2 linked regions of the Collimonas fungivorans genome follow. Each later gene encodes a partner of the first gene's protein in a complex. Links are inferred from orthologs where the notes say so. Each region holds a gene or a part of one and is shown in the gene's direction. Other genes may lie near its edges. The genes, in order: CFter6_RS16690 and eno.

Region 1 (9,158 bases):
CACGCGTTCAGGCAAACCTTCGCTCTTGGTGTAATCGACAATATCTTCCTGCTTCAAGACATCGCGCGCCACACTGTCTACCGTGCCGTAACCGTCGGCCAGGCCCATCTCGACTGCCTTGGAGCCGCTCCAGAACAGGCCCGAGAAAGTTTCCGGCGTTTCTTTCAGGCGCGTGCCGCGGCCCTTGCGCACTACGTCGATGAACTGCTGGTGGATTTCCGCCAGCATGGTTTGCGCATAACCTTTCTGGGTCGCGCTCATCGGGCTGAACGGATCGAGGAAGCCTTTGTTCTCGCCGGCAGTCAGCAGGCGCCGCTCGACGCCGACCTTATCCATCAGGCCGGTGAAACCGAAGCCATCCATCAGCACGCCGATGGAACCGACGATGCTGGCCTTGTTGACATAAATCTTGTCGGCCGCGGCGGCAATGTAATAACCGCCCGAGGCGCACATTTCGTCGACCACCACATACAGCGGCTTGTTCGGATATTCCTTGCGCAGGCGCGCGATTTCATCGTTGATGATGCCGGCCTGCACCGGGCTGCCGCCAGGGCTGTTGATGCGCAATATCACGCCGACCGAATCGTCCGCGGCGAATGCGTTGTCAAGCGCCGGCACCACCACGCCGGCCGAACCGTTGCCTTCCGATTCGATCGCGCCGTTGATCTTGACCAGCGCCGTATGCGCGCCGACTGTCTGCGTATCCGAGCCTTCGTAATTCATGCCGAGCCACACCCCGAAGACAATCAGGCTGATCACGGCCAGCTTGAAAAAAATCCCCCAGCGGCGGCGCGCGCGCTGCTCGCGCAACGACGCGAACGCCAGCTTCTCCAGCAGTTCGCGCTCCCAGCCTTCTTTTTTGGCGGGCATGGTCGCATTCTCAAAATCGTTATTGCTCATGGCGTTCATCACTCACTTCGTTTATCCGAAATCGTTATTGAATACGCCAGCCTGTCAGGCAATCACAGGCCGCACATATTCATCAGGGATCCAGAACACCTGATCATTGCTTTCTTCAACCAGAATCTTGTGCAAACGTCCGCCGCGGCACGGGCCGCCGGCGCAATGGCCGGTTTCCGGCTCATACACGGCGCCATGGGTAGCGCACATCAGGTACAAACCGCTGGACTCGAAAAACTCACCCTCGTTCCAGTCCAGCTCCAGCGAAATATGCGCGCACCGGTTCAGGTAAGCGTGGACGATATTGTGGTGGCGCACGGCGAATGCAACCGCTTCCTCGCCCCAGGCGGTAACCGCAAAGCGCACGCCCTTGCCGCGCTCTGCCAGCGCAGAAGAAGCACAAAGGGGGAGACGGATATCGTTCACGGCGCGTCGCTCAATGGCTCCAGGGTCAGGCGTTTTCGTCAAGCCAGGCGTGCAACTGCACGGTCGAGGTGGCGTTGAACAAGGGTTTCAGCGCATTCAGTTCATGCGCCGGGTGCGCGCCATACTGGACCGCGATCCCGGCGGCGCCGGCATTGATGGCCATCTGCAGGTCATGGGTGGTGTCGCCGATCATCACTGTGCGCTTCAAGTCCTGGCCCAGCTCTCGCGTCAGTTCCTGCAGCATGGCCGGATGCGGCTTGGAGAAAGTCTCGTCGGCGCAGCGGGTAGCGTCGAATGCCGACAGCAGCTTGGTCTCGTGCAAGGCGCGATTCAGCCCGACCCGGCTCTTGCCGGTGGCGATCGCCAGGAAATAACCCTGCTGCGACAAGTCCGCCAGCATTTCACGCACGCCGTCGAACAAGGTCAGGTCCTGGTCTTGCGCCAGGTAGTGATAACGGTAACGTTCCACTACGCGCGGATACTGGCTGGGCTCCAGGCCCGGCATCGCAACCTGCATGGCTTCCGCCAGGCCCAGCCCGATCACGTGCGAGGCGGCCTTGTTATCCGGAACCGCCAGCCCCAGGTCCCTGGCTGCAGCCTGGATGCATTTCACGATGATGGCGGTGCTGTCCATCAAGGTGCCATCCCAATCAAATACGATTAAATCAAAATTCTTTCTTGCCATATTGCCTGACAATACCTTGCCAGCTCCTGTAATTGGGTTTGGCCTGCCGATTGAAAAAATCGGCAATCCGATAGGCAAATACTAACTGATATTCTGATCGCCCTCAGCTTCCGAAATTGCCGCAGAGATATCTTTCGGCAGGCTTTTCAGGAATTTCTCGCATTCCGGCGGCAGCGGCGCCTTGAGGGTCACCGGCTTGCCCGTCTCCGGATGGGCGAAGGTAATCTGGTAAGCATGCAGGAACATCCGTTTCAGCGCGATACGCTGTCCGTCAGCCTTCTGCAAAGTCCGGTTCAGGGCAAAGTCGCCGTATTTGTCGTCGCCGGCAATGGCGAAGCCGCTGGACGACAGATGGACCCGGATCTGGTGGGTGCGGCCGGTCTTCAGCTCGGCTTCCAGCAAAGCATAGTCGCCGTAACGCCGGATCAGGTTGAAAATCGTGTGAGATGCCTGGCCGTCGGCCTGCACCCGCACCCGGCGCTCGCCATCGGCCGCCGTATACTTGTGCAACGGCAGCTTGACGTGCTGGCGCTCGTTTTGCCAGTCGCCGTGCACCAGCACCAGGTAACGCTTGTCGGTATCGCCGTCGCGCATCTGCTCGTGCAGGTTGGTCAGGGCAGAACGTTTTTTTGCCAGCAGCAAGATGCCGGAGGTATCGCGGTCCAGCCGGTGCACCAGTTCCAGGAACTTGGCTTGCGGACGGGCGGCGCGAAGTTGCTCGATGACACCATAACTGACGCCGGAGCCGCCGTGCACGGCAACCCCGGCCGGCTTGTCGATTACCAGCAAATGATTATCTTCCAGCAATATCTTGAATTCCGCTCCTGGCGCTACCGCTTGTATTTGCTTTTCAGCAATTCGAATCGGCGGCACCCGGATTACGTCGCCCTCGACCAGGCGATAGGTCTGGTCGATGCGGCCTTTGTTAACCCTGACCTCGCCGGAGCGCAATACGCGATAAATATGGCTCTTGGGCACTCCTTTGCAAATACGCAATAAAAAATTGTCGATACGCTGACCTGCGTCGTCTTCCGCAATAGTCAGCATTTGGACGGCAAGGGGCGGCGCAATTGCTGTTAACTGTATACCTTGCTCCACGGCTACCTTGGGTTCGGCCTTATGCTTGCCCGCGGCTTGTGTCCGCGGCTCGGGGCGAGTCTTGACTCGTCCTCCAGAAAATCTCGCTAAGTCCTTCATTTTGAATATATAATTGTTCTGCAATTGTTAGAAAACAGTTGCTGGTGTAAGAATAAAAAGACCATTCTACACAGGGGCGTCCCCATCAGCCTCGCCAATTTGCAAATTTGATGGGAAATGTGTACGCATCACCCCTGCGCGAGTCAAGGTCGCACCGTTGTTGTCATCGGATAACGCGCACGGATGCTGAACAAGAATGTCTGGATGATTAGGATAAAGTCCGGCGAGCCCGATGCGATCTGAACGATCGCGACGAGCTCGCCGGTTGATGTAGTGTTTTTAAATTTGCCGCATACTTACTGAAACCAATGCTTTATTTGGCTCTATCAAGCTGCTCACCGCCAAGCGTCGTGCTCGCGTTCCGCGAACCGCAGGATGCTCTGCCGGCGCGCGCTGATAGTTTTCAGTAAAACGGCAGCACTATATCCGCGCCTGTGCACTGCGCTCATATAGCGCATACACACCAAGGCAATTCTCTCCCCCCTGACACTCCGTTCTCGCGTACATCCTTGTACTTTTTGTCGCTGACAGAAATGCTGAAGAACAGCAATCTTTAAGCGCCATTGCATTGACCCAAGGGTCACGGAGCGAAAAATGAAACGCATGTTGTTTAATGCCACGCAGCAAGAAGAACTGCGCGTGGCTATTGTTGACGGGCAAAAGCTCATCGACATCGATATCGAAACCACCGGACGCGAACAACGCAAGTCCAATATCTACAAAGGTGTGATTACCCGTATCGAGCCGTCGCTGGAAGCCTGTTTCGTCAACTACGGTGAAGAGCGTCATGGCTTTTTGCCGTTCAAGGAAGTTGCCCGCACTTACTTTAAAGAAGGTGTAGACGTCCGTACCGCATCGATCAAGGATGCCCTGCGCGAAGGCCAGGAAATCATGGTCCAGGTCGAAAAGGAAGAGCGCGGCAATAAAGGCGCGGCCCTGACCTCCTTCGTCTCGCTGGCTGGCCGTTACCTGGTCCTGATGCCTAACAACCCGCGCGGCGGCGGTGTTTCGCGCCGGGTCGAAGGCGAAGATCGCCAGGAACTGCGCGAAACCATGGATCAGCTGGATCTGCCTAGCGGCATGTCGGTGATCGCCCGCACTGCAGGCATCGGCCGCAATGTTGATGAATTGCAATGGGACTTGAACTACCTGATGCAACTCTGGCGCGCCATCGAAGGCGCCGGCACCCAAGGCAAGGGCGCGTTCCTGATTTACCAGGAATCGTCGCTGGTGATCCGTGCGATCCGCGATTATTTCCAGCCGGATATCGGCGAAATCCTGATCGACACCGACGAAATCCACGACCAGGCCCAGCAGTTCATGGCCCACGTCATGCCTGACATGGTGCACCGCGTTAAGCGCTACCGCGACGACGTGCCGCTGTTCTCCCGCTTCCAGATCGAACACCAGATCGAAACCGCGTATTCGCGCACCGTGCCGCTGCCATCCGGCGGCGCCATCGTGATCGACCATACCGAAGCCCTGGTTTCCGTCGACGTCAACTCCGCCCGCGCAACCCGCGGCGGCGACATCGAGACCACCGCCTTCAACACCAATTGCGAAGCAGCGGAAGAAGTTGCACGCCAATTGCGTTTGCGCGATCTCGGCGGCCTGATCGTGATCGACTTCATCGACATGGAGAATTCGAAAAACCAGCGCGAAGTCGAAACCCGCCTGAAAGACGCCCTGCGCTATGACCGCGCCCGCGTCCAGATGGGCAAGATCTCGCGCTTCGGCCTGATGGAACTGTCGCGCCAGCGCTTGCGTCCGTCGCTGTCGGAAGGCAGCCACGTGACTTGCCCGCGTTGCAACGGCACCGGCCATATCCGCGATACCGAATCGTCCGCCCTGCAAGTCCTGCGCATCATCCAGGAAGAAGCGATGAAAGAAAACTCGGCGGCGATCCACGTCCAGGCGCCGGTCGACGTCGCAGCTTTCCTGCTCAACGAAAAGCGCGGCGAGATCCTGAAGATCGAAACGCGTCACCGCGTCGGCATCATCCTGATCCCGAACAAGCACCTGGAAACCCCGCACTACAAGCTGGAACGCCTGAAGCACGACGATCCGCGCCTGGAAGAAACCCAGGCCAGCTATGCCATGGCAGAGCAAGCCGATACCGACATCGGCTACAACAAGACCCAGAAAGAAGAAGGCAAGCCGCGCCAGGAAGCCGTGGTCAAGGGCATCACCCCAGACCAGCCGGCCCCTATCGTCGAGCGCAAGCCAGCAGAAGCCCCTGCGCGTCCGACAGCGGTTGCCGCTGCCCCGGCAGAAACAGGTTTCCTCGGCAAGATCTTCGGCTTCTTCTTCAGCAAGCCGGCAGCACCGGTAGCGGCCCCTGCCGCTACTGCGGAAACCAAGGGCTCGCAGCAACGCGGCGACCGTGGCGATCGCAACAACCGTGGCCAGCGCGGCCGTAACCGCGGTGGCCGCAACCGCGATGGCAGCGCGCAAGAAACACGCGACGACAGCGCCAAGAAACCGCTGGTTGAAGCAGTCGAAGCCAAAACCCAGCAAGCCCGTCCGCCACGTCCTCCGCGCGAGCCTAAAGAGCAGCGCGAAAGCAGCGACGGCAAGGCCGAAACACGCAATGAAGGCCGGCGTGAACGGACCGAACGCCCACCGCGTCCGCCACGCGAAGAGCGCAAGGAAAACCTGAGCGAAATCAAGGTCGACGAGACTTTGCTCAAGGGTGGCGTAGTAGCCGCTGCCGGCGTTGCCGTCAGCAGCATCACCGAAACCGCTGATGCTACGGAAGCGGTGCAAACCGAAAGCGGACGGGTTGAAACCAAAGCCGGTGAAGACGAAGAACCACGCCGCCGCCGCCGCCGCGGTGGCCGCAACCGTAACCGCCGCGACCGCGACGGCGCCGAAGGCAGCACCGAAGGCGGTAGCGACGACATCGAAACAGGCGAAGCCGCTGCAGCAGCAGACCTGGCCGAAACCGACAGCGATGCAGTTGCTCCCGAGGCAGCGAACCCAGCAACGCCAGCCGAAGCAAGCAGCCCGGCCAGCAACAGCGTGCCGATGATGGCCTCGGCAGTGCCGATGGCGCAGGAAGCCGCTGCCCCGGCAGTTGAAGCGACAGCAACGCCGAGCGCGCTGTCGAATGCAATCGCAGCGCCGCTGGTGCCACAGCAAATTGCTCTGCAAGAGGAAACCGTCCCGGTCGTCGCTGAAACGACTCCGGTAGCAGCTCCTGCGCAAGAGCCGGTGGTTGCAGCACCGGTTGTAGCCGAACCTAGCCCGGCCGTAGCTGAACCGGTCGCCGCTCCGGCAGCAATCGTGCCGGAACAGCTAGCTGTGCCTGCTGAAGCAGCTCCAGTGGTTGCCAGCCAGCCAGCAATAGAAGCGCCGATCGAAGAAACCCCTGCGCCGCTGGCTCCGGCAGCGCCTGCAGTTGCTCCGGTAATTGCTGCTCCTGCAGTTGCTGAAACAGCAGTGCCGGCAGCAGAAGCGCCGGCCGTCATCAAGACAGCCGTTTCAAGCGGATCGCCTAAGGTGGAAGACCTGCAAAGCGTGCTGGCCGCAGCCGGCCTGACCCTGGCAGCGACCGATCCGAGCAAACTGCGCGCTGCGCAGGAAGCAACGGCCAACATCGTTGCAGCGCCACGTGTGCCGCGCGAGCGCAAGCCTTTGCCGGCGCAATCCAGCGAACCGCTGGTGCAGGTCGAAACCCAGCGCCCGCAGTAAGCCGATGCGCCACCCGGTGGCGTAGCAGTAGACAGTAGTACAACAAAGGGAGTCCCAGACTCCCTTTGTCACGTCTGGCGCAGGCGATATGTTTGAAATTGCGAGAACTGCCGCTTTTCAAAGGGTGCTAAAGCTAAAAAACGACGCCCATGGTATCTTGTAGAAGTTGCTACCTTATATTTAGATGCAAGACATTGCACATTTTTCCAGATACACACCATGACTAGAAAAGTCATCCCGCTGATCGACAGCCGCAGTTTCTTGCCGCTGCCCTTGCCACCGGCATTGCCCTCTATCCTCGAAACGCCGACCGGCCTGATAGCGGACGAGCTGGGGCGGCCGCTGCACGACTTGCGCATCTCTGTCACCGACCGCTGCAATTTCCGCTGCGTGTATTGCATGCCGCGTGCGGTATTCGACAAGGACTATGCGTTCCTGCCGCACACCGCCCTGCTGTCGTTTGAAGAAATCACCCGCCTGGCGAGCCTGTTTGTCGCCCACGGCGTGCACAAGATCCGCCTGACCGGCGGCGAACCCCTGCTACGCAAACACATCGAAAAGCTGATCGGCATGCTGAGCGCCCTGCAGACGCCGGACGGCAAGCCGCTCGACCTGACCCTGACCACCAACGGTTCATTGCTGGCGAAAAAAGCCCAGGCGCTGAAAGACGCCGGCCTGAACCGCGTCACCGTCTCGCTCGACGCACTCGATGAAAACATCTTCCAGCGCATGAACGACGCCGACTTCCCGGTGGCCGACGTCTTGCACGGGCTGGATGTGGCGCATCAGGCCGGGCTCGGGCCGATCAAGGTCAACATGGTGGTCAAACGCGGCGTCAACGAACAGGAAATCCTGCCGATGGCGCGCTATTTCAAGAACACGCCATACATCCTGCGCTTCATCGAATATATGGATGTGGGCGCCTCCAACGGCTGGAAGATGGATGAAGTAGTACCCTCCGCCGAAGTCGCGCAGATAATCCAGAACGAAATGCCGATGCGGCCGCTGGCAGCCAACTATGTCGGCGAAACCGCACAGCGCTGGCGCTACGACGACGGCGTCGGCGAAATCGGCCTGATTTCCAGCGTCACCCAGGCGTTTTGCCACGACTGTTCGCGCGCCCGTCTGTCGACCGAAGGCAAGCTGTACACCTGTTTGTTCGCCAGCGCCGGCCACGACCTGCGCGCCTTGCTGCGCAACGAATGCAGCGACCGCGAAATCTCCAGCGTGATCGGCCAGCTGTGGCGCGCCCGCGACGACCGTTATTCCGAGCTGCGCACGCAGCACACCGAAGGCCTGGCCTCGTCCTCACCCCGCAAGAAAGTCGAAATGTCGTACATAGGCGGCTGACCGGGCCCTGCCATGGAAACCTATCCGCCCCCCTCTGCGCTGGATATCACCGGCCTGATACTGGCCGGCGGCCGCGGCACCCGCATGGGCGGGATCGACAAGGGCCTGGCCCTGCTCGACGGCCAGCCGATGGCGGCGCATGTCATCGCGCGCCTGGCGCCACAGGTGAACAGCCTGATCATCAACGCCAACCGCAACCAGGATAGCTACGCGGCGTTCGGCGCACCGGTCTGGCCCGATGAGCAGCCTGACTTCGCAGGCCCGCTGGCAGGCCTGCAAGCCGGCCTGCGCCACTGCGGCACGCCCTACCTGGCGACCGCACCCTGCGACTCGCCCTACCTGCCGCATGACCTGGTGCGGCGCCTGGCGCAAGCACTGGCCAGCGCCGGCGCCGACCTCGCGGTTGCCAGCATCCGCGAAGGCAGCGACCAGGATATCTGGCCGCAGCCGGTATTCATGCTGCTGAAAACCGCTTTATTGACCGACCTCAATGACTACCTGCAGGGCGGCGGGCGTAAGATGGAAACCTGGTACCGCCGCCTCAACTATTGCGAAACGCTGTTTACCGATGCCGACGCCTTCCGTAACATCAATACCCGAGAACAGTTACTACAGCGATAATGCAAACGCAATGACCAACCTGAATATCCGTCCCGCCAAGCCATCCTTGTCCGAGCTGACCAGTTGCATGTCGGACTACGATCCGCACGCCATGCCGGTCAAGCAAGCGCAGGCCATCATCCGCGACTGCATCACAGCGGTCAGCGCGATTGAAAAAGTGGCGCTGCGCAGCGCCCTCGACCGCGTGCTGGCCAGCGACATCATCTCGCCGATCGACGTCCCGGCGCACGACAACTCGGCCATGGACGGCTACGCCTTCAACTCGGCCGACCTGCGCCATGACAGC
Region 2 (8,391 bases), 2.2 Mb from region 1 along the record:
GATCCTGGCTGAAGTCAAAGCGCAAATCGGCGTGCCGGTGTTGACCGATATCCATGAAATTTATGAAATCAAGCCGGTGGCAGCAGTAGTCGATGTCTTGCAGACGCCGGCTTTCCTGTGCCGCCAGACCGATTTCATCAACGCTTGCGCCCAATCGGGCAAGCCGGTGAATATCAAGAAGGGCCAGTTCCTGGCGCCGCACGACATGATCAACGTCATCGCCAAGGCCCGTGCCGCGGCGCGCGAAGCCGGCCTGGACGAAGATAATTTCATGGCCTGCGAACGCGGCGCCTCGTTCGGTTACAACAACCTGGTGTCCGACATGCGCTCGCTGGCGATCATGCGCGAAACCGGTTGTCCGGTGGTGTTCGACGCTACCCATTCGGTGCAGTTGCCGGGCGGCCAGGGCAGCACTTCCGGCGGCCAGCGCGAATTCGTGCCGGTGCTGGCGCGCGCTGCGATTGCCGTGGGTGTCTCGGGCGTGTTCATGGAAACCCATCCGAACCCTGCCGAAGCCAAATCGGACGGACCGAATGCGGTGCCGCTGAACCGTATCAAAGAATTGTTGTCGACCATGATAGACCTGGACCGGGTCGTCAAGAAGAATGGCTTTATCGAAAGCAATTTCGGTTGATTGCTTGAGGGATGGAATATATCGCTGCCGCTATACAAGCAAGTGGCTGCGCGTGAAGTCTGTTCCTGCAAATGGTTTTAATATCGCGCATATTTTTATTTGATAGGGAAATACATGAGTGCAATCGTTGACATCATTGGCCGCGAAATCATTGATTCGCGTGGTAATCCGACAGTCGAATGCGACGTCCTGCTGGAATCCGGCGTCATGGGCCGTGCGGCCGTGCCGTCCGGCGCGTCCACCGGTTCGCGCGAAGCGATCGAGCTGCGCGACGGCGACAAGAGCCGTTACGGCGGCAAGGGCGTTTTGAAAGCCTGCGAGCATATCAACACTGAAATTTCCGAAGCCATCATGGGTCTCGACGCCAGCGAACAAGCGTTCCTGGACCGCACCCTGATCGATCTCGACGGCACCGAAAACAAAGGCCGCCTGGGCGCCAACGCCATGCTGGCGGTATCGATGGCGGTGGCCAAGGCTGCAGCTGAAGAAGCCGGCCTGCCGCTGTACCGTTATTTCGGCGGCAGCGGCGCGATGCAGATGCCGGTGCCGATGATGAACGTCATCAACGGCGGCGAGCATGCCGACAACAACCTGGATATCCAGGAATTCATGATCATCCCGGTTGGCGCACCGAGTTTCCGCGAAGCCGTGCGCTACGGCGCCGAAGTGTTCCATGCGCTGAAGAAAATCCTGCACGACAAGGGCTTGTCGACCGCGGTTGGCGACGAAGGCGGCTTTGCGCCTAACCTGGCCAGCCACGAAGAAGCGCTGAAGTTGATCATCCAGGCAATCGAAGCCGCGGGCTATGAACCAGGCACCCAGATCGCCCTCGGCCTGGATTGCGCCGCCAGCGAATTCTACAAGGACGGCAGCTACGTCCTGGCCGGCGAAAACATGACCCTGACCGGCGCCCAGTTCACTGGCTTGCTAGCGTCGTGGTGCGACAAGTACCCGATCATCAGCATCGAAGACGGCATGGCGGAAAACGACTGGGACGGCTGGAAGCTGCTGACCGAAACACTCGGCAAGAAGATCCAGCTGGTAGGCGACGACCTGTTCGTCACCAACACCAAGATCCTGAAAGAAGGCATCGACAAGGATATCGCCAACTCGATCCTGATCAAGATCAACCAGATCGGCACTTTGACCGAAACTTTCGCTGCGATTGAAATGGCCAAGCGCGCCGGCTACACCGCAGTAATCTCGCACCGTTCGGGCGAAACCGAAGATTCGACCATCGCTGATATCGCGGTTGGCATGAACGCCTTGCAGATCAAGACCGGCTCGATGTCGCGTTCGGACCGCATGGCCAAGTACAACCAGCTGCTGCGCATTGAAGAGGACCTGGGCGACATCGCCAGCTATCCGGGCCGTGGCGCGTTTTACAATCTGAAGTAATTGCGCAAGGAGTAGGGTGGGCACTTGTGGGCACGCGGATGCAGCCACTGCCGCGTGGGCAAAAAAACTTGCCCACCCTACGTTTGATTTGATAAGACAGTAGAGTCAATCTTGACACGATGCGTTTAATTGCCATTTTCCTGACCGTCCTACTGCTGCTTGTCCAGTACCCACTGTGGCTAGGCAAGGGCGGCTGGCTGCGCGTCTGGGACATGGACCAGCAGGTGCATGCGGCGCATGACAAGATCGACGAGCTGAAGGCTCGCAACGCCAAGCTGGATTCGGAAGTACACGATTTGAAAGAAGGCACCGGTGCGGTCGAAGAGCGGGCGCGCACTGAGCTGGGCATGATCAAGCAGGACGAGATTTTTATCCAGGTGCTCGATCCGAACGGCAATCCGGCCGATGCGCCGGCGCCGCCCAATGCGGCGTTGACAGCGGTGGAAAAGACCGTGGCGGTCGCCGTGCCGACAGAAAAGAAACCAGAGCGCTAACGTTCGTTAACCAGCAGGGCGCCCATGCTGTTCGCAGCGCCCATACTCCAATCTTAATGTTTGCTGCTGCCGGTAGGGAGCAGCGCTTCAACCGGCGCCGCGCTGGCGAACAAGTGCGCGCAATCGACTTTGTCGAATTCATAATGCTGGCCGCAGAAATCGCAATCCACCGCCAGCTTGCCGAGGTCCGCAAGCGCTTCCTCGATCTCAGGCTGGCCCAGCATCTTCAGCATGTTGCCGACTTTTTCGCGTGAACAATTGCACTGGAAGCGGGGCTGCTGCGGTTCGAAAACACGGATGGTTTCTTCCCAGAACAGGCGGCGCAACAAAGTCTGGATGTCTGTGGACAGCATTTCTTCCGGACGCAGGGTGCCGCCCAGCGCCAGGAAACGGTTCCATGTTTCCAGCTCATCGTTGACAGGCACATCGATGCCGCCGTGGTTCGGCAGTTTCTGCAGCAGCAAGCCGCGCGCAACCTTGTCGTCGGCGGCCAGCCACAGCTTGGTGTCCAGCTGTTCCGAGCGCAGCATGTAGTTTTCAATGACGGTAGCGACATTCTCCCCATCCAGCGGCACGATGCCTTGGTAAGCCTGCTGGCCGGGCATCTTGTCCAGCGGGTCGAGCGTAATCGCAAAGCGCCCTTGGCCGTTCAGGTTGACCAGTTGCGACATGGTGGCGTCGGCGTCGATCACTGCATCCGGCGCCAGTTTGGCGGTGGCGCGCATCTGCAGCTGCGAATCGCACTCGGCCACCAGCAGCCGGATAGGACCGTCGCCGTGGATCTGCATGACAATGACGCCATTGAATTTCAGGTTAGCCGACAGCAGGGCCGCGGCCGCCATCATTTCGCCCAGCAAGGTTTTGACCGGCGCCGGATAGTTGCGGTGCACCAGCACTTGCTGCCAGGTGGAAGAGAGCTCCACCAGCTCGCCGCGCACGGCGGCGTTCTCCACCATGAATTTTTGCAGTGAATCGCCGTGTGCGTCGCCGCCATTCGTCATCTTTGTTACGTCCATATTTTTTCCGCCGGTGTATTACTTCTAATTTATTACTTCAATACTGCTCTGCTGCCTGTCACCCGATTAGCTTCAGGCTGTCCTTGTATTCCTGCCCGCGTTGTATGTAATGCGCGGAGTTGCCGGCCAGCGCTGCTACATCCTGCTCGCTCAGGGTGCGCACGGCCTTGGCCGGGCTGCCGATGATCAGCGAGTTGTCCGGGAATTCCTTGCCTTCGGTGACCAGCGCACCGGCGCCGACCAGGCAGTTCTTGCCGATCTTGGCGCCGTTCAGGATCACCGCCTGGATGCCGATCAAGGCGCCGTCGCCAATCGTGCATCCGTGCAACATCGCCTGGTGGCCGACGGTCACGTTCTTGCCCAGCGTCAGGGGAAAACCCATGTCGGTATGCAAGGTGCAGCTTTCCTGTACATTGCTGCCCTGGCCGACCGTGATCAGTTCATTGTCGCCGCGGATAGTCACCCCGAACCAGACGCTGGCGTCGGCTTCGATCCTGACCTTGCCGATCAGGTTGGCGGACGGCGCGATGTATGCTGACGGGGCGATGTCGGGGGCATGCTCGCCCAATTGGTAGATGGCCATAAATTTGTGTAAAATCCGCTCCGTAAAATGCTGGTTGCCGGGCATGGCCCTGATTCAGTCCCTGTAGATAGGTCCATATTGCGATTTTTCAACCGTAGCGCCATTTTACCGCTCTCAACATGAACCATTCACCCTTTCCAGCTCAGGCGGACTTGCGCCGCGCCGCCTTGCACTGCTTGTGCGAGGCCGAGGTCGCTGCCAAGGTGGCTGTTGTCGGGGCGATGGCGACGGCCTGGGAATGCGGCGCCATGGCGCTGGATAGCCAGTGCGAACTGCATGCAGCCTCGAGCATACCGGGGCGTCCGCCGCAGCCCTTGCTGGTCCCGCCGCGCGAGGTCAGGCATCGCTCCATGGCTACCGTGGAAGGGCGGGCCGCCATGATCCACGCCCTGGCGCATATCGAATTCAACGCCATCAACCTGGCGCTGGATGCGATCTGGCGCTTTGCCGGCATGCCGCGGGACTATTATGCCGACTGGTTGCGCGTTGCAAAGGAAGAAGCTTATCACTTTAGCCTGCTGGCAACGCACTTGCAAAGCCTGGGGTTTGCCTACGGCGATTTCTCGGCGCATAACAGCTTGTGGGAACTGACTGAAAAAACCAGCCACGACATCCTGGCCAGGATGGCGCTGGTGCCGCGCCTGATGGAAGCGCGCGGCCTGGATGCATCGCCGCGCACCCGCGCCAAGCTGGCACAGGCCGGCGACGAAGAAGCGGCGGCGATCATAGACATCATCTTGCGCGACGAGATCGGCCACGTGGCGATCGGCAACCGCTGGTATGGCTGGCTGTGCCAGGCGCGCGGACTGGAGCCGCTGCCGACATTCGCCGCCTTGGTGGTACAGCACCAGGCGCCGCTGTTGCGCGGACCGTTCAATATGGAAGCGAGGAGGGCGGCCGGTTTTTCCGAGCCGGAATTGCAGGCCTTGCTACAGCAAATGGGGCAGGCTTAAGCGCGCCTTAGTGATACCACTTGTGCTTGCCGGGGCGTTTGGCGATTTCCGCCATGTCGACCAGCCTGGTGCCGGCGATGCGGTCATGCAGGAACTGGCGCTGGGGATCAAGATAAACTGTCATCGCCCACAGCAGGAAATTCGCGGCCGGGATCCAGACCAGCATCCAGGTATGTGCGCCCAGCGCCCACGCCAGCGCCAGCCCGGGCAGGAACCAGCACCAGCTGAGCAGGAAGCGGATGGCGGCGCGGCCAGCCTTGACGGCACTGCCGTCGCGGTTGACCAGCTGGATGCGCCAGGTTTTCATGGCCAGCGTTTGTCCGCCGTGGCTCCAGCACCAGACAAAATACAAAGTCAGCACGATGAACAGCCAGGCTTGCTGGGCATGCCGCAGGTAAAGCGCGTGGCGCTGCTGCAGCAAGGTCGAGAAAATCCAGCCCGAAATGAACAGGATGCCGAACAGCAGCATCGATTCATACATGATGCTGCCGAAGCGGCGTTTCAGCGATGGCGTCTGCTGCTGGCTGGAGAGCTGGAGTGTTGCGGAAGGATCCAAAATGCTTATTTCGCGGTGGGCGTCAGCGCCGCGGCTGGCGACGTCGGAGCCGCCACCACAGCCTGTTCCTGGCCATTCGGCGGCGTCAGGCTGACTGGCGCCGCAGGCTTAGGCTTGTTGAGTTTGGCCGGAGGCATCGTGGTCACCCGTTTGTGGCTGGGCGTGGCTTGTTCCGCCAGCTCTTTTTTTTGCTGCTCCGACAATTGCTGGTACTGCTGCCAGCGCAAGGCGCGTTGCTCGGTATCGAGCTTGTTGGCGCGCGCATAATTTTCGCGCGCGATACGGCGTTGTTCCGGAGTCAATGTTACCCAGCCGCGCATCCTGGCCTGCAGTCTTTCCTGCTCGGCCGGCGTCATGCTGGCGTAGCGGTTGCTGATTTCCAGCCATTTCTTGCGGGTAGCCGGCTTCAGCTTGTTCCAGTCGCCGGCCAGCGGCTCCAGTACGTGCTGCTGGACAGCGCTCAATTCATTCCAGTTAGGCGCGGTGATGCCTACCACCTTGGTCATTTTGGGCGGATTGAGCGGGGCCGGCTTGATACTTGCGACAGCCGGCTGTATCGCTGCTGCGGGCTGCGCCGCGGCCTGGGTCGATGCGAGCGGCCCCAGCACCGCCAGCGCAGCACCGGCGCTCACCAGCAGCGCGCAAGCGGCGCCGATCAGGCGTTTGCGGCGGCTGCCCAGCAGCCCGGAGGAAGGTGTAGGCGTCATTGGTCTTGCTGTTGCTGCTGGGCGAGATAAGCGCTGAAGCCGTTATCCAGGTAAGCCGACGGCGGCAATTCGTCCGACAGCACGGCGGCGTCGATGTCGGCGGTATCGTTGATCCGGTGTTGTTGTTCGTATTGATACAAACCCGACAGCAGCAGCATGCCGACCAATATTGGCGCGGCGACGCCAAGCCGCGTCAGCCAGGACAGGCGGTCGCCGAAAAAGCTGCCGGCGTCGCCCGCCAGCACGCCTTGGCGCGCCAGCACGCGGGTCGGAGCATCTTTTTTCTTGCGCGCCATGGCCGCCTTGCGGGCAGCCGCCAGGCGGTCGGCGGTAGGGGCCGGCAAATGGTCCAGGTTTTCATTCAGTGCATGCCGCACCTTGAAAGCGAAATTGATTTGTTTGTGGTTCATAAACTGATTCCTTTGGCCTTGAGCGAAAGCGCCAGAGTGTGCGTTGCGCGAGAGCAGTGCGTCTTTACGCTGCCTTCCGAGCATCCCATTGCGGCCGCGGTCTCGGCAACATCCATGTCCTCCCAATAACGCATCAGGAAGGCTTCCCGTTGACGTGCGGGCAGCTTCTGCACTTCTTCATCGATGATGTTGAGAATTTGCTCACGTTCCAGCTTGTTGGCGCTGGATTCGGTCGCTTGCGAATCTTCATCCGATTCGAAGGTCTCCAAGACGTCGTAATCTTCGTCGTTGGCGTTGTTGCGCCCCATGCTGGAAAACAGGCTGACCCAGGTGTTGCGCACTTTTTCCCTGCGGAAATAGTCGTGGATCGTATTCTGCAAGATGCGCTGGAACAGCATCGGCAACTCGGCCGCGGGTTTGTCGCCGTATTTTTCCGCCAGCTTGATCATCGCATCCTGGACGATGTCGAGCGCGGATTCATCCTTGCGGACGGCGTACACCGCCTGCTTGAAAGCCCGGCGTTCTACGTTTTCAAGGAAATCGGAAAGTTCTTTATCGGTGGCCATGCATCGCGGCGAATTGGGTCATACACTACTGCTGATTCAAGATTCTCAAGATTCTGTTATGCGGCCGGAACACGGTCAGGTCCGGGAAGCCCCGATGCTGACTGGTTTGCGCTAGCCGCCCTTGGCCTGTGCCCGGAAATCGCAGTTCGCCTTGCCTTCATAAACGATGGCTTACGATTAATTTTCAGACTGGCCGAATCCTAGCAAAAAAGGCGAGGGTTGTGGGCAAATCTACTGCAAAAGACACGATTTAACCCGGATTTGATGTAATTTGGCTTGACCAGAATGAAACTACGCATTATGGTAGCTATCCACTTCAGAACCCTGGGGTGCAAGCCTTTTCGCTGACGACTCAAGATGTTGTTCAACGGACAGGCATGCTTCACATTTGTAAGCTGTTTGCTCCAACCCGTGCCACAAGCGCGAGAAACAGGCAACGGCGTAATCAGAATTTTCGGCCGAACGAGTAGCGTTTAGCGCCATTTTGAATCGTATCTACGGCTACGCAACGGAATGACGTGATCGCACAAAAAAGGGACGCCGTGGCACTGGTACGCTGCGCCATTTCGTCAGGAAAGAGCATCCGATCAATTTCCAATGGACCTTGAAAGGATCTAGTCATCATGAGCAAAGATACGAACCTGCCTGTTACCGGCGCGGAAATTCTCGTGCGCTGCCTGGCGGAAGAGGGTGTCGAACACGTGTTCGGTTATCCCGGCGGCGCAGTGCTGTACATCTACGACGCCATATTCCAGCAAGAAAAATTCCAGCATATCCTGGTACGTCATGAGCAAGCTGCGATCCACGCAGCCGATGCCTATTCCCGCAGCTCGAACAAGGTTGGCGTGGCCATTGTCACGTCCGGCCCCGGCGTCACCAATGCGGTGACCGGCCTGGCCACGGCCTACATGGACTCGATCCCGATGGTGGTGATTTCGGGCCAGGTGCCTTCGTATGCGATCGGCGAAGACGCGTTCCAGGAATGCGACACGGTCGGCATCACCCGTCCGTGCGTCAAGCACAACTTTCTGGTCAAGGATGTCAAGGATTTGGCATCGACCATCAAGAAGGCGT

Evidence for each region.
Region 2: the proteins of CFter6_RS16690 (region 1) and eno are in contact, whole or in part, in a solved structure (PDB 2FYM), measured with the Escherichia coli proteins. The link is inferred for Collimonas fungivorans from one-to-one orthologs.

What each region holds. Positions count from the first base shown.
Region 1 is NZ_CP013232.1:3,871,444-3,880,601, forward strand. What follows is about bases 3,445-7,101. They hold CFter6_RS16690 (Rne/Rng family ribonuclease), read left to right. Parts: upstream 3,445-3,802; coding sequence 3,803-6,901; downstream 6,902-7,101. In the rest of the region: CFter6_RS16670 (S49 family peptidase), read right to left, coding at 1-900; CFter6_RS16675 (Rieske (2Fe-2S) protein), read right to left, coding at 955-1,326; CFter6_RS16680 (HAD-IIIA family hydrolase), read right to left, coding at 1,352-2,011; CFter6_RS16685 (RluA family pseudouridine synthase), read right to left, coding at 2,093-3,058; GTP 3',8-cyclase MoaA, read left to right, coding at 7,121-8,251; molybdenum cofactor guanylyltransferase MobA, read left to right, coding at 8,264-8,872; molybdopterin molybdotransferase MoeA, read left to right, coding at 8,883-9,158. UniProt on the Escherichia coli protein: Endoribonuclease that plays a central role in RNA processing and decay. Required for the maturation of 5S and 16S rRNAs and the majority of tRNAs. Also involved in the degradation of most mRNAs.
Region 2 is NZ_CP013232.1:1,687,272-1,695,662, forward strand. Bases 1-2,890 are described here. They hold eno (phosphopyruvate hydratase), read left to right. Parts: upstream 1-748; coding sequence 749-2,032; downstream 2,033-2,890. Other genes in these bases: kdsA (3-deoxy-8-phosphooctulonate synthase), read left to right, coding at 1-634; ftsB (cell division protein FtsB), read left to right, coding at 2,152-2,526; hslO (Hsp33 family molecular chaperone HslO), read right to left, coding at 2,580-2,890. In the rest of the region: more of hslO, read right to left, coding at 2,891-3,542; CFter6_RS07285 (gamma carbonic anhydrase family protein), read right to left, coding at 3,601-4,125; CFter6_RS07290 (ferritin-like domain-containing protein), read left to right, coding at 4,245-5,078; CFter6_RS07295 (RDD family protein), read right to left, coding at 5,086-5,634; CFter6_RS07300 (DUF3106 domain-containing protein), read right to left, coding at 5,640-6,341; CFter6_RS07305 (DUF3619 family protein), read right to left, coding at 6,338-6,751; CFter6_RS07310 (RNA polymerase sigma factor), read right to left, coding at 6,748-7,317; CFter6_RS07315 (acetolactate synthase 3 catalytic subunit), read left to right, coding at 7,941-8,391. UniProt on the Escherichia coli protein: Catalyzes the reversible conversion of 2-phosphoglycerate (2-PG) into phosphoenolpyruvate (PEP). It is essential for the degradation of carbohydrates via glycolysis.